2 regions of the Pantoea sp. SGAir0418 genome follow, and region 2 is predicted to be linked to the other one. Evidence: predicted binding sites of a transcription regulator. Region 2 holds the regulator's gene; the other holds the start of a gene.

Region 1 (7,675 bases), 300 kb from region 2:
CGTCTAAACGTATGGATGTTCGCGGTTCGCAAATTAATCGATATGTGATGATGAGGTAACAGGATGAGTTTCTTTCATGCCAATCAGCGCGAAGCGCTGAACCAGAGCCTGGCTGAGCTGAACGGGCAAATTAATGTCTCTTTTGAGTTTTTCCCGCCCCGCACCAGCGAAATGGAAGCAACCCTGTGGAACTCCATCGACCGCCTGAGCAGCCTGAAACCCAAATTTGTCTCGGTAACTTACGGAGCCAACTCCGGCGAGCGCGACCGCACTCACAGCATCATCAAAGGTATTAAAGAGCGCACCGGACTGGAAGCGGCACCGCATCTCACCTGTATTGATGCGACGCGCGATGAACTGCGCGCCATTGCGCGTGACTACTGGAATAACGGCATTCGCCATATCGTGGCGCTGCGCGGCGATTTACCACCGGGCGGCGGCAAACCAGACATGTACGGCAGCGATCTGGTGTCGTTGCTGAAAGAGGTCGGTGATTTCGACATCTCGGTAGCGGCCTATCCCGAAGTGCATCCGGAAGCGAAGAGTGCGCAGGCGGATCTGATCAACCTGAAGCGAAAAATTGATGCCGGCGCCAGTCGCGCGATTACCCAGTTTTTCTTCGACGTGGAGAGCTATCTGCGCTTTCGCGATCGCTGTGTGGCCACCGGTATCGACGTGGAGATCGTGCCGGGCATTCTGCCGGTCTCCAACTTTAAACAGCTGCAGCGTTTCGCCACCATGACCAACGTGCGCGTACCGGGCTGGATGAACGCCATGTTTGACGGGCTGGATGATGATGCGGAGACGCGCAAAATGGTCGGTGCCAACATCGCCATGGACATGGTGAAAATCCTGTCGCGCGAAGGGGTGAAGGACTTTCACTTCTACACGCTGAACCGCGCCGAGATGAGCTACGCCATCTGCCATACGCTGGGTGTTCGCCCGACGCTGGCGGCATAAGCGTGAAAGGATAAAAAAGAGAAGGGGGCCTCAGGGCCCCCTTCTTGCTGTGATGCGTGATGCGCCGCCAGCCGTTAGCCAGTGTTACGCATGCCGGCCGCGACGCCAGCGATAGTGACCATCAGCGCCTGTTCTACGCGCGCATCAGGTTCATCGCCGCGCTCTTCCTGCGCACGCGCACGCTGCAGCAGTTCCGCCTGCAGCACGTTGAGCGGATCGGTATAGACGTTACGCAGCGCAATGGATTCGGCGATCCACGGCTGGTCCGCCATCAGATGCGCATCGTTCGCGATGGTCAGCACCGCTTTGATGTCGGCATCGAGCTGATCGCGCAGCTGTTTGCCGAGCGGCCACAGCGATTTATCCACCAGACGCTGATCGTAATACTCCGCCAGCCACAGGTCAGCCTTCGAGAACACCATCTCCAGCATGCCGAGGCGCGTGGCGAAGAACGGCCATTCGCTGCACATGGTTTCCAGCTGATCCTGATGGCCTTCGTCCATCGCTTTCTGCAGCGCCGCGCCGGCACCCAGCCACGCGGGCAGCATCAGGCGGTTCTGCGTCCAGGCGAAGATCCATGGAATGGCGCGCAGCGACTCTACGCCGCCGGTCGGACGCCGTTTCGCCGGGCGCGACCCGAGCGGCAGTTTACCCAGCTCCTGCTCTGGCGTCGCCGAGCGGAAGTAGGGAACGAAATCCGGATTTTCACGCACATAGCCGCGGTACATGGCGCACGAATAGGCCGACAGACCGTTCATGATCTCCTGCCATTCGCGTTTTGGCTCTGGCGGTGGCAGCAGGTTGGCTTCCAGAATCGCCCCGGTGTAAAGCGACAGGCTGGCGATGGTGACTTCCGGCAGGCCATATTTGAAGCGAATCATTTCGCCCTGTTCGGTCACGCGCAGGCCGCCTTTCAGGCTGCCCGGCGGCTGTGACAGCAGGGCTGCATGCGCCGGTGCGCCACCGCGGCCAATCGAACCGCCGCGTCCGTGGAACAGCGTCAGGGTAATGCCGGCTTTGTCGCAGGTTTTAATCAGCGCATCCTGGGCCTGATACTGCGCCCAGCTGGCTGCCATCACGCCGGCATCTTTTGCCGAGTCGGAATAGCCAATCATCACCATCTGCTTGCCGTTGATGAAGCCGCGATACCAGTCGATATTCAGCAGCTGGCTCATCACGTCATTGGCGTTGTTGAGGTCGTCGAGGGTTTCAAACAGCGGCGCCACCGGCATTGCGTAAGGGATGCCGGCCTCTTTCAGCAGCAGGTGCACCGCCAGCACGTCAGACGGCGTTTTGGCCATCGAAATCACATAGGCGGCAATCGAACCCTGCGGCGCTTCTGCCGCCACTTTGCAGGTATCCAGCACTTCACGCGTGTTGTCGCTGGGCTCCCACTGCCGCGGCAGCAGCGGCCGCTTGGAATTCAGTTCACGGATCAGGAACGCCTGCTTGTCGGCTTCTGACCAGCTTTCGTAGTCGCCCAGTCCGAGATAGCGCGTCACTTCGGCAATCGCTTCGGTGTGGCGGGTGCTCTCCTGACGGATATCGATACGCACCAGCGGCACGCCGAAGCACTTCACGCGGCGCAGCGTGTCCAGCAGCTGGCCGTTGGCGATGATGCCCATGCCGCACTGCTGCAGCGACTGGTAAATAGCAAACAGCGGCTGCCACAGCTGATCGTTAGAAACCAGCAGATCGGCCGGACGCGGCAGGCGCTCGCTCTTCAGGCGGCGCTCCAGATAGCTCTGGGTGCTCATCAGCTGGCTGCGGATACGTTTCAGAATTACACGATATGGCTCCAGCGCCTCCGCATCGCCACACAGTTCGCGCACTTCGTCGCTGCACTCGGACATTGACAGCTCGGACACCAGCACGCCGATGTCGCGCAGGAACAGGTCGGCGGCTTTCCAGCGGCTTAGCTGCATCACGTGGCGGGTAATCGGTGCGGTGACGTTCGGGTTACCGTCACGGTCGCCGCCCATCCACGAGGTAAATTTGATGGGCACAAAATCCACCGGCAGCTGGATGCCGAAGCTCTCTTCCACCTGCTGGTTCAGCTCGCGCAGAAACGCCGGTACGCCTTCCCACAGGCTGTTCTCCACCACCGCGAAGCCCCATTTGGCTTCATCTACCGGCGTCGGGCGATATTTACGGATTTCATCGGTGTGCCACGCCTGCGCCACCAGCTGACGCAGACGGCGCATGACCTGGTTGCGTTCGTAGTCGGTGATGTCGCTGTGGTCGAGCTGTTGCAGACAGCTGTTCACTTCGCCCAGCTTGTGGATCAGCGTGCGGCGGGTAATCTCGGTCGGGTGGGCGGTGAGCACCAGCTCCAGCGACAGCTCCTCAATCGCCTGGCGGATGGCCGGCTCGCTGAGATCGCTCTGCTGCTTCAGGCGCTCGAAGGTCTTTTTCAGCAGCTCCGGATGGTTAGCACCGTCGCCGCTGCGCGAAATGGTTTGATACTGCTCTGCCACGTTGGTGAGGTTAAGGAACTGGCTGAACGCGCGTGCCACCGGCAGCAGCTCGTCGTTAGACAGGTTTTGCAGCGTGGAGAGCAGTTCCTTACGATGAGTGTCATTTCCTGCACGGGATGACTTAGAGAGCTTGCGGATGGTCTCCACCCGATCGAGGATGTTCTCTCCCAGTGCATCCTTTATCGTATCCCCGAGCAGTTTGCCGAGCATACTGACATTACTTCGCATTGCGGAATATTGTTCGTTCATGTGACCCTGACACCCTTATCGTCTTAAATATAAAACCTCTATACCCAACGGGCATAACATCGTCTTTTATCTAGCCACGGTTCTTCCTGTTCGTCAATTGACTTAAATTGCCGGTATCGTGCTGCTAACTATCGGAAATTCATCGAATTTAATTGACAGGAGGTGGGATAAGTTATTCTTATTATCAAATCCCGGATAATGACGGGGCAATTTGCTGATTTCGCAGTGAAATGCCCCATCTTTTAATCATCAATGGCAAAAATGCTGCACAACCTGAGTGATAAGCGCATGAGTCGGCTTAATAAATGCGGTATCAATAAACTCGTCTGGCTGATGCGCCTGATTGATGGATCCAGGCCCTAACACCAGCGTCGGGCACAACTGCTGGATAAACGGCGCTTCGGTGCAGTAATTCACCACTTCTGTCGGCACGCCCAGTAGCTTCTCCACCACTTTGACCAGTTCATGATCGGCCGGGCATTCGTAACCGGGAATCGGCGGATGCAGCTCACCCACAGTCAGACGGCCTGGCCAGCGCGCGCTCACCGGTGCCAGCGCTTCATTGAGTAAACCGTCGAGATCGCTCAGCGTCAGTCCCGGCAGCGGACGGATATCCATATGCAGCTCACAGCAGGCGCAGATGCGGTTCGCCGCGTCGCCGCCATGGATATGGCCAAAGTTCATGGTCGGATAGGGAATGGCGAAGCCGTCATGGTGATAGCGCTCTTTCAGCGTATTACGCAGCTGCATCAGCTGAGTAATGGATTCATGCATCAGCTCGATAGCGTTCACGCCGCGCGCCGGATCGCTGGAATGACCGGACTGACCCTGAATGCGGATGGCGTGCGACAGGTGGCCTTTGTGGGCGCGCACCGGTTTCAGCGACGTCGGTTCGCCGATGATGGCGCAGTCCGGCCGCAGCTGGGTCGATTCAGAGAAGTATTTCGCGCCGGCCATCGTGGTCTCTTCATCGGCGGTGGCAAGGATGTACAGCGGTTTGCTGAGCTTCGTCACGTCAACGTCACGCAGCGCATCAAGAATAAAGGCAAAGAAGCCTTTCATGTCGGCGGTGCCTAAGCCGTACAGCTTGTTGTCGTGTTCGGTCAGGGTGAAGGGATCGCGCGTCCAGCGGCCGTCGTCATACGGCACGGTGTCGGTATGGCCCGCCAGCAGTAGGCCACCTGCGCCGCTGCCGCTGCGCGCCAGCAGGTTGAATTTGTGGCGTGTACCCGGCACCGGCTGGACTTCCACGCTGAAGCCGAGATCGCGGAACCAGCCCGCCAGCAAATTGATTAAAGTTTCATTGCTCTGATCCAGCGCGCTGTCGGTGGCGCTGATCGACGGTGTTGCAATCAGCTGGCGGTAGAGTTCGATAAAAGGTGGAATTTTTGTCTTCACTGTTGACGGTCCCTGGGTTAGGATGTATCAATATTAATGCATTAATAGTGAATAAAAATACATTAACGTCGTCTGCATGTGAACTGAAAAAAGCTGCAAACGGCATCGTGGGCAACGGGGCAATGCCGCGACCCGATACGTGTGACTGTAATAAGGTATACAGCCTGATGTTGAATACGCTGATCGTTGGTGCCAGTGGTTATGCTGGCGTAGAGCTTGCCACCTACCTGAATCGCCACCCGCATATGAACATAACCGCTTTGGCGGTTTCAGCGCAAAGCCCGGATGCCGGAAAGTTACTCTCCGATCTCCATCCGCAGCTGAAAGGCAGGGTCGATTTGCCATTGCAGCCGCTGGGTGATGCCGCAGAGTGGGCCGGCAAGGTCGATGTGGTGTTCCTCGCCACCGCACACGAAGTCAGCCACGATCTGGCCCCGGAATTCCTGAAAGCCGGCTGCGTGGTGTTCGACCTCTCAGGCGCGTTCCGCGTTAACGACGACGGCTTTTATCAACAGTATTACGGTTTCAGCCATCAGCACCAGGCGTGGCTCGACAAAGCCGTTTACGGCCTGGCCGAATGGAACCACGAGCAGATTAAAGACGCGCAGCTGGTGGCGGTGCCGGGTTGCTATCCGACCGCCGCGCAGCTGGCGCTTAAGCCGCTGATTAAGGCTGGCCTGCTTAATCCGGCTCAGTGGCCGGTAATCAATGCCACCAGTGGCGTCAGCGGTGCCGGGCGTAAAGCCAGCGTCACCACCAGCTTCTGTGAAGTCAGCCTGCAGCCGTACGGTCTCTTCAATCACCGTCACCATCCGGAGATTGTGGCCCATCTCGGCACGCCGGTGATCTTCACGCCGCATCTCGGTAATTTCCCGCGCGGCATTCTGGAAACCATCACCTGTCGTCTGAACGCCGGCGTGAGCCAGCAGGATGTGGCGGCGGCGTTCCACAGCGCTTACCACGATAAACCGCTGGTGCGGCTGTACGACAAAGGCGTACCGGCGCTGAAAGCGGTGGTTGGCCTGCCGTTCTGCGATATCGGCTTTGCCGTGCAGGGCGAGCACCTGATTGTTGTCGCAGCGGAAGACAACCTGCTGAAAGGCGCCTCCTCACAGGCGGTGCAGTGTCTCAATATTCGTTTCGGCTTCCCCGAAACGCTGTCTCTGATTTAACGGACGGATAACCTGACCATGAGCAATCCTCTGATCATTAAGCTGGGCGGCGTACTGCTGGATAGCGAAGAAGCGCTGGCGCGTCTGTTTGATGCCCTGCTGGCGTACCGCACGCAGTATCAGCGTCCGCTGATCATCGTCCACGGCGGTGGCTGCCTGGTGGACGAGCTGATGAAGAAACTGGCGTTGCCGGTGAAAAAGAAGAACGGTTTGCGCGTGACGCCAGCCGATCAGATCGACATTATTACCGGTGCGCTGGCCGGCACCGCCAACAAAACGCTGCTGGCATGGGCGAAGAAGTACGGCATTGGCGCAGTGGGTTTATGCCTCGGCGATGCCGGCCTGGTGAACGTGGCACAGTTCGATGAGGAGCTGGGGCATGTCGGCAACGCCACGCCGGGCAATCCGCAACTGCTGAATACGCTGCTGGACGCGGGCTATATGCCGGTGATCAGCTCGATTGGCATCACCGACGGTGGTGAACTGATGAACGTCAACGCTGACCAGGCTGCGACTGCACTGGCCGCGACCATCGGTGCCGATCTGGTGCTGCTGTCGGACGTCAGCGGTATTCTCGACGGCAAAGGTCAGCGCATCGCCGAGATGACCGCAGCCAAAGCCGAGCAGCTGATTGCCCAGGGCATTATTACCGATGGCATGATTGTGAAAGTGCATGCGGCGCTCGACGCGGCGCGTACGCTGGGCCGCCCGGTGGATATTGCCAGCTGGCGTCATGCTGAACAGCTGCCAACCCTTTTCAACGGCGTGTCGATTGGCACCCGGATTCTCGCATAATCAAGGATTACGACATGAGCACGCAAAACATCAAAAAAATCGTTCTGGCTTACTCGGGCGGTCTGGATACCTCGGCCATCATTCCCTGGCTGAAAGAGAACTACGGTGGTTGTGAAGTAGTGGCGTTCGTGGCCAACATTGGTCAGGATCCGGCCGATCTGGAAGGCGTAGAGAAGAAAGCGCTGCAGTCGGGCGCGTCTGAGTGCCACGTGGTCGATCTGCGTGAAGAGTTTATCAGCGAATACGTTTACCCGGTGCTGCAGACCGGTGCGCTGTACGAAGGCACCTATCTGCTGGGCACCTCAATGGCGCGTCCTATCATCGCCAAAGCGCAGGTTGAACTGGCGCTGAAAGTGGGCGCAGACGCGCTGTGCCACGGCGCAACCGGTAAAGGCAACGATCAGGTGCGTTTCGAAACCACCTATACCGCGCTGGCACCGCAGCTTAAAGTGGTGGCGCCATGGCGTGAGTGGAACCTGCGTTCGCGTGAAGCGCTGCTGGATTACCTGAAAGAGCGCAATATCCCGACCACCGCGTCGCTGGAAAAAATCTACAGCCGTGATGAGAACGCCTGGCACATCTCGACCGAAGGTGGCGTGCTGGAGAGCCCGTGGAACGCGCCGA
Region 2 (7,675 bases):
TGAAGGTTTCCAATACGCAGCTGCAGGACGCGCTGAGTGAAGTTAAAGAGGCGACGCACCGCTATCTGTTCTGGACCGCCGACGTTAGTCCGGTTGGCCTGAAATATCCGCTGGACGTGGCCACCGACCTGACGCGCCTGCTGTCGCTGGACACGCTGGGCCAGCTGGGCAAAGCGCTGGCGATGATGTTCACTAACCGCGAAACGGTGCTGCCGATTATTGGCGCCATTTTGCTGGTGGGCTTTAGCATCAGCACACGTCGTCACTACAACGCCTTTATGGCGCGTGCGGCCAGCCGCGTGGGGAAAGTGACGCAGGACCGCTTCAGCCTGACGCTGCGCACCGTCTTCTGGTCGATTCTGGTCGCGGTGCCGCTGCCGGTGCTGTGGGCCGCGCTCGGCTTTGGCCTGCAGCACGCCTGGCCTTACCCGTTTGCCGTAGCGATTGGCGATGGCATCACTGCCACCCTGCCGCTGCTGTGGGCATTCATGATCAGCGCGGCTTTTGCCCGTCCTGACGGCCTGTTTGTCGTGCACTTCCGCTGGCCGCAGGCGCGGGTCGCGCGTGCCATGCGTTATTACTCACTGACGGTCGGCCTGATCGTACCGCTGATTATGCTGCTGATTGCTTTCGCCAACCTCGACGATCCGCAGTTCTCCGCTACGCTGGGGCGCCTGTGCTTTATTCTGATCTGCGGGGCGCTGAGCATTGTCACCGTCAGCCTGAAACGCGCCGGTATCCCGCTCTATTTAGATAAAGAGGGCGACGGCGACAACTTCGTTAACCGGATCCTGTGGAACCTGATGATCGCCATCCCGCTGGTGGCAGCGCTGGCCTCCTGCATTGGCTATCTGGCCACCGCGCAGGCGCTGCTGGCGCGTCTGGAAACCTCGGTCGGCATCTGGTTCTTCCTGCTGGTGATTTACCACATCATTCGCCGCTGGATGCTGATTCAGCGCCGCCGCATCGCCTTTGACCGCGCGCGCCAGCGTCGTGCCGATATGCTGGCCAACCGCGCGCGCAGCGAAGAGGAAAAAGAGCAGCAGTCTGCCGTCAGCACCGATACCGTGGAAGTCGAAGAGCCGATTATCGATCTGGATGCGATCAGCGCGCAGTCGCTGCGGCTGGTCCGCTCGATTCTGACGCTGATTGCGCTGGTGTCGGTGATTGTGCTGTGGTCTGAGATCCACTCCGCGTTCAGCTTCCTCGACAACATCCCGCTGTGGGATGCCAGCACCACGGTGCAGGGCGTCGAGAGCGTACAGCCCATTACGCTGGGTGCCGTGCTGATCGCCATCCTGATCTTTATCATTACCACCCAGCTGGTGCGCAATATGCCGGCGCTGCTGGAGCTGGCGCTGCTGCAACACCTCAGCCTGTCGCCCGGTACCGGTTACGCCATTACCACCCTGACCAAATACGCGCTGATGCTGGTCGGCGGTCTGATTGGTTTCTCGATTATTGGCGTGGAGTGGTCAAAACTGCAGTGGCTGGTAGCGGCGCTGGGTCTGGGGCTGGGCTTTGGGATGCAGGAGATCTTCGCTAACTTTATCTCCGGCCTGATCATCCTGTTTGAGAAACCAATTCGTATTGGCGATACCGTGACCATTCGCGATTTGACCGGCAGCATCACCCGCATCAATACTCGCGCCACCACCATTACCGACTGGGACCGCAAAGAGATTATCGTGCCGAACAAGGCCTTTATCACCGAGCAGTTCGTCAACTGGTCGCTGTCGGATTCGGTGACGCGCGTGGTGCTGACCATTCCGGCACCGGCCCACGTTAACAGCGAAGAGGTGACGACCATCCTGAAGCAGGCGGCCGATCGCTGTACCTACGTGCTGGATATGCCAGCGCCGGATGTGTTCCTGGTGGATCTGCAGCAGGGCATTCAGCTGTTTGAGCTGCGCGTGCACGCGGCGGAGATGGGCCATCGTATGCCGCTGCGTCATGAGCTGCATCAGCTGATTCTGCGCGGCTTTGAAGAGCATGGCATTGAGATGCCGTTCCCGCCTTTCCAGGTACGGATGGAAACGCTGGGGCGCAAAACGCCCGCCAGCAACGGTTCGGCTGCCAGCCGGACTTTCAAATCCGGTGGCCTGTAAAACAAAACGCCCGGCATGCGCCGGGCGTTTTTTCTTTACGCGCGGGTTACTTCACAAACTCTTCGCCCTGCGCGATATCTTTTTTCAGCGTATCCAGCATGCCGTTGAGCGCCTGCTGTTCGAAATCACTGAGCGGCCCGAGCGGACGGCGTTCGGCGATACCGTTTTTGCCCAGCAGCAGCGGCTGCGAGAAGAAGCGCGCGTACTCGCCGTCGCCTTCCACATAGGCGCACTCTACGACATTGGCTTCGCCCTGCAGTGCACGAATCAGCGACAGACCAAAGCGCGCCGCCGCCTGGCCCATCGACAGCGTCGCCGAGCCGCCACCGGCTTTGGCTTCCACCACTTCGGTACCGGCATTCTGAATACGTTTCGTCAGGTCGGCGATCTCCTGCTCGCTGAAGCTGACGCCTTTAACCTGCGACAGCAGCGGCAGAATGGTCACGCCTGAATGCCCGCCGACCACCGGCACTTCAATCTCCGTAGGCTGTTTGCCCTTCAGGGCTGCGACAAAGGTGTTGGCGCGAATCACATCCAGCGTTGAGACGCCAAACAGCCGGTTTTTATCGTACACACCGGCTTTTTTCAGCACTTCGGCGGCAATCGCCACCGTGGTATTTACCGGGTTAGTGATGACGCCAATCAGCGCTTTTGGCGCGGTGGTCGCCACCTGTTCAATCAGGTTACGCACGATACCGGCGTTGACGTTAAACAGATCGGCGCGGTCCATGCCAGGTTTGCGTGCCACACCGGCCGAGATCAGCACCACATCGGCGCCGTGCAGAGCCGGCGTGGCATCTTCGCCACTGAACCCTTCGACTTTCACGGCAGTAGGAATGTGGCTGAGATCAACCGCGACGCCTGGCGTCACCGGGGCAATGTCATACAGTGAGAGGGCTGAACCTGCGGGTAATTGGGTCTTGAGCAGCAGAGCGAGTGCCTGGCCAATACCACCAGCTGCACCGAGAACGGCAACTTTCATCCTGAACTCCTTATTAAGGTGGGGCAGAGATATGCCGGAAATCCATCAGGTTACGAGTTTAATCAACTTCTCAGGCGATAGCGACACACCTGTCGCGCAATAACATTACGCCGCAATCGGCTCCCGAGACATCTCCACTTCAGAAGTCGCCTGAATGATCCAGTCGCAGCCAGAAGACTATGGACGGCAATGATCATCGTTTTGTTGTTACCACTTCAATAATATAACAACTTTGCAACCTTCGCTTTGCGCGCCAGCGCGCGATTTTGGTGCAGGATAAAACTCTGTTATCATGCCCGCCCCACACGCGCATGCCGTGAATTCACGCATCCGCTTATTGCATAAAAATTCATCTAAATGCATAATAATTTATCTGCGACGGGCCTGTTGCCTGCTGCAACCCTCTTTTATTGGTAGCTTATGCGAAACCCATCTAAACAAGACGATCTGATAAAGGCGTTCAAAGCCTTACTGAAAGAAGAAAAGTTCAGCTCTCAGGGCGAAATTGTCCAGGCGCTGCAGGAAGACGGCTTCGGCAACATCAACCAGTCAAAAGTTTCTCGTATGCTGACCAAGTTTGGCGCGGTGCGCACGCGTAACGCCAAAATGGAGATGGTGTACTGCCTGCCAGCCGAACTGGGCGTGCCTACCACCACCAGTCCGCTGAAGAATCTGGTGCTGGATATCGACTATAACGATGCGCTGGTAGTGATTCATACCAGCCCGGGCGCAGCCCAATTGATCGCCCGCCTGCTCGACTCCCTCGGCAAAGCCGAAGGCATCCTCGGCACCATCGCCGGTGACGACACCATCTTTATTACGCCAGCGCGCGCCTTTACGGTGAAGCAGCTGTATGACGCCGTGCTGGTGTTATTCGAACAGGAACTATAAAACCCTGTCTGTTACCGGCGGTTCACCTGCCGGTAACCTTGCCTGCCCGCCCGCGCTTATCCCGCTGTTTTATCGCCAACACCTTACAAAATAACTGCTTAGCCATATTCCGCCGGGTTCTCAATGCGGGGAACTATTGGTACGACCTTTTCGCCTGCTTAACCCTTTGCGCTATTTTACGCTGCTTTACAATTAGTGCTTAGCGGTTATCTCTTGCTTTTAGCTCGCAGCCAGCTTGATCAACCACATTGTTTCGCACAAAAAGATAATTTGATGCAGATCATTGTTTTTGCATGAAAATACACCCTCCTGGTTAAGATCCAGGCGGTTTTAATAACTTTGCGTTATAAAAATGTGCCATAAGGATAAAGAATTACAACCAATCATTATTAGCGGGATATTAATTTCATGGGTGATTAGATCTATACTTCTTTTCGTGATGCAAATCACACGAAATCAAAAAGAGAAAAACAGAAGACGAGGAAAAATACCATGAACGTTAAAACTACTATCGCCACCCTGAGTGTTCTATCTGCCCTGTCATTTGGTGCTTTCGCCGCAGATTCTATCAACGCCGAACAGGCAGCGAACCTGCAGCCGGTCGGCACCATTAGCGTCAGCGGCATTGGCGGCTCACCGATGGATATCCATCAGCAGCTGAACGCCAAAGCTGAAGCGCAAGGTGCTAAAGCCTATCGCGTTGTTGAGGCTTATAACGACAACAGCTACCACGCAACCGCGGAACTTTATAAATAAGTTTGCCGGAACAAGATGCAGTGTGAACGGCGACCCGTTTGAGAGGCGTTTGCCTCTCAGGTTGCCCACCCCATTTCAGGAGAGTGAATCATGAAAACCAAATTATCTATTGCTGTACTGAGTCTGGCTTCCGTTCTGTCTTTTGGCGCCAGTGCTGCCACCCTGGTAACAAACACCCAGGCTGAAAATCTGCAGCCGCTGAATCAGACCATTAGCGTGAGCGGCGTCGATGGCGACCAGACCAATATCCGTCAGGAACTGTCCCAGAAAGCCGATGCTCAGGGTGCCAGCCATTACCGCATCATTGAGAACAATCAGGACAACACTTTCCACGTGACGGCTGAACTGTACAAATAAACTTTAACTATCGATCCGGCGTTATGCAGTCGCCGGGAGAAGATCGACGACCCGCTTACCCTCTTCGTGCCGCAGGTTGTTGATTCTAATGAGGAGACGAATTATGAAAATCAAAACAACCATCGCAACCGCTACGCTGCTTTCTCTGTTCGCTTTTGGCGCTTCGGCTGCCCAACTGGTAACGGATGAATCCGCGCAGAATCTGCAATCTACCGGCCAGACCATTACCGTTAGCGGAACAGGCGGCTCACCTATGGATTACCGCGCTCAGCTTTCTCAGAAAGCCGATGAGCAGGGTGCCAGCGCGTATAAAGTGATTGAAGCGCGCACTGGTGACAGCTATCACCTGACTGCAGAGCTGTACAAATAATTCCTCGTCAATTCTGACGAACCCTTTGGCCCCGCCTGCCGGGGCCCTTTTTGGTTGTGCTACTGAACATTAAAGCGGAGCTGGCCTTCCAGCTCCTCTTCTGCCTCATCGAATAGCAATATCAGCGCACCATAGCGGCGTTTCTGCCCTTTCCCCAGATTGATGAACGCAATTTCCAGCGGCAACGGGATCTGCTCGCCGATGATCATTTCCCACAGATCGTCCAGATCGTGAATGGTGCGATCCGCCAGCGCGAAACGTTCGCAAAACTGACGGTAGAAATGAGCCTGATCGACGATTTCATTGAAGTCGAAACGCTCGGTTCTCATGGTGACATCCTCTCGCTACGCCAGACCGCCGAGGTGCAGCGCTTTGACTTCCAGATACTCTTCCATGCCCAGCACCGATCCTTCGCGTCCCAGTCCGGACTCTTTCACGCCGCCAAACGGTGCCAGCTCGGTCGAGACCGCGCACTCATTGATTCCAATCATGCCGGCTTCCAGCGCCGCCGAAACGCGGAACACGCGCTGCAGATTCTGCGTATAGAAGTAAGCCGCCAGACCGTATTCGGTATTGTTGGCGCGCGCGATCACCTCAGCTTCATCGTCAAAGCGGAAGCAGGCGGCCACCGGACCGAAGGTCTCTTCCTGCGCCAGCTGCATCTCTTCATGCGCATCGGCAATCACCGTCGGCTGCCAGAAGTTGCCGCCCAGCGGATGGCGCTCGCCGCCCACCAGCAGTTTCCCGCCTTTGCTCAGCGCATCTTTGACATGCTCTTCCACTTTCTCCACCGCGGACGCCTCAATCAGCGGCCCGACCACCACGCCCGGCTCCACGCCATTGCCCACTTTCAGTTTGCCCACCGCCTCAGCCAGCTGATGCACAAAGCGGTCGTATATTGCGTTGTGGATATAGAAGCGGTTAACGCTGACGCACACCTGGCCGGCGTTGCGGAATTTGTTGGCGATAGCCCCCTGCACCGCCGCGTCGATATCGGCATCGTCAAAGACGATATAGGGCGCGTTGCCGCCCAGCTCCATCGAGACTTTCTTCATGGTTTCGGCCGCGTTCCGCATCAGCGTTTTCCCCACCGCGGTGGAACCGGTAAAGGAGATTTTACGCACCGCGCGGGAAGCCATAATGGCGTCGCTGATGGCGTGCGTGTCGCCGGCTACCGCGTTCAGCACGCCGTCCGGCACGCCCGCCTTTTGTGCCAGCGCCACCAGCGCAAAGGCGCTGAGCGGGGTGTTATTGGCCGGCTTGATGATGCCGGTGCAGCCGGCCGCCAGCGCCGGGCCGAGTTTGCGCGTCAGCATCGCCATCGGGAAATTCCACGGCGTGATGGCAGCGACCACGCCAATCGGCTCGCGCGTCGCCAGAATGCGTGAACCGGCTTTGGCCGGCGGGATAATTTCGCCGTTGGCGCGCTTCGCCTGCTCGGCAAACCATTGAATAAAGCTGGCGGCGTACTCTACTTCCCCCTCGGCTTCCTTTAGCGGTTTGCCCTGCTCGGCGGTCATCAGCTGGCCCAGCCAGCTTTTGTGCTCAATGATCAGCTGGTACCAGCGATAAAGGATTTCGCTGCGCTGTTTGGCGGTTTTGTCGCGCCAAGCCGGAAAAGCGCGCTGTGCGGCGGCAATCGCCTGTTCGGTTTCAGCCTTGCCGGCTTTCGCCACCTGCGCCAGTACCTCGCCGGTGGCCGGATTGGTGACATCAAAGGTGCTGCTGGCGGTGTGCCACTGGCCGTCAGCGAAGTAGCCAGTGTTGAACAGTTCGTGTTGTTGCAGGGAAGTGGACATCGTTATTCTCCTGTCAGTGAGCATCCTGTCAGGAAAGTATAGATGGCAATAATCGGGCAATGAGGGTCAGCGTGGCATCAGGCCAGCCGCTGCGCCAGGCAGCGGCCAGTTTCAGATTTGGATGAGGGTGTTCTGGTACTTATCCAGCATCATCGACAGCCGTTTCACCGGTTCCGTCACGCTGGCCGGGGCGGCATAGTGCTGCAGCTTCTGCTGATAAACGTCCAGCTCCTGCAGCAGGCGCTCAAAGTAGTAGCGCCGTTTATCATCGCTGCTGGCCGCAATAATGCGGTCGGCGGTGGCGCGCAGCTGGCGGTGATACGCCGACAGATCGGCATTGACCGGTACCTCCGCGTTGCGCAGGCGCTGATGACCAATAATCAGCGTGAGCGCAATCCGGTATTTGTCGATA

What was found. The regulator ArgR, encoded in region 2, controls arginine synthesis, uptake and breakdown. The targets are predictions, from matches to a motif close to ANTGAATAAAAATACANT.
Region 1: a site for ArgR is predicted at 5,131-5,148, ahead of argC (N-acetyl-gamma-glutamyl-phosphate reductase). Genes of this name have one in related genera too.

What each region holds. Positions count from the first base shown of each region.
Region 1 is NZ_CP027911.1:92,496-100,170, forward strand. It holds gene metF (methylenetetrahydrofolate reductase) at 64-960, shown strand; gene ppc (phosphoenolpyruvate carboxylase) at 1,035-3,686, opposite strand; gene argE (acetylornithine deacetylase) at 3,936-5,084, opposite strand; gene argC (N-acetyl-gamma-glutamyl-phosphate reductase) at 5,252-6,256, shown strand; gene argB (acetylglutamate kinase) at 6,275-7,051, shown strand; gene C1N84_RS00450 (argininosuccinate synthase) at 7,066-7,675, shown strand, end outside.
Region 2 is NZ_CP027911.1:393,299-400,973, reverse strand. It holds gene mscM (miniconductance mechanosensitive channel MscM) at 1-2,108, shown strand, start outside; gene mdh (malate dehydrogenase) at 2,155-3,090, opposite strand; gene argR (transcriptional regulator ArgR) at 3,511-3,981, shown strand; gene yhcN (peroxide/acid stress response protein YhcN) at 4,474-4,737, shown strand; gene C1N84_RS01850 (YdgH/BhsA/McbA-like domain containing protein) at 4,828-5,094, shown strand; gene yhcN (peroxide/acid stress response protein YhcN) at 5,198-5,464, shown strand; gene C1N84_RS01840 (barstar family protein) at 5,524-5,793, opposite strand; gene C1N84_RS01835 (NAD-dependent succinate-semialdehyde dehydrogenase) at 5,809-7,263, opposite strand; gene aaeB (p-hydroxybenzoic acid efflux pump subunit AaeB) at 7,375-7,675, opposite strand, start outside.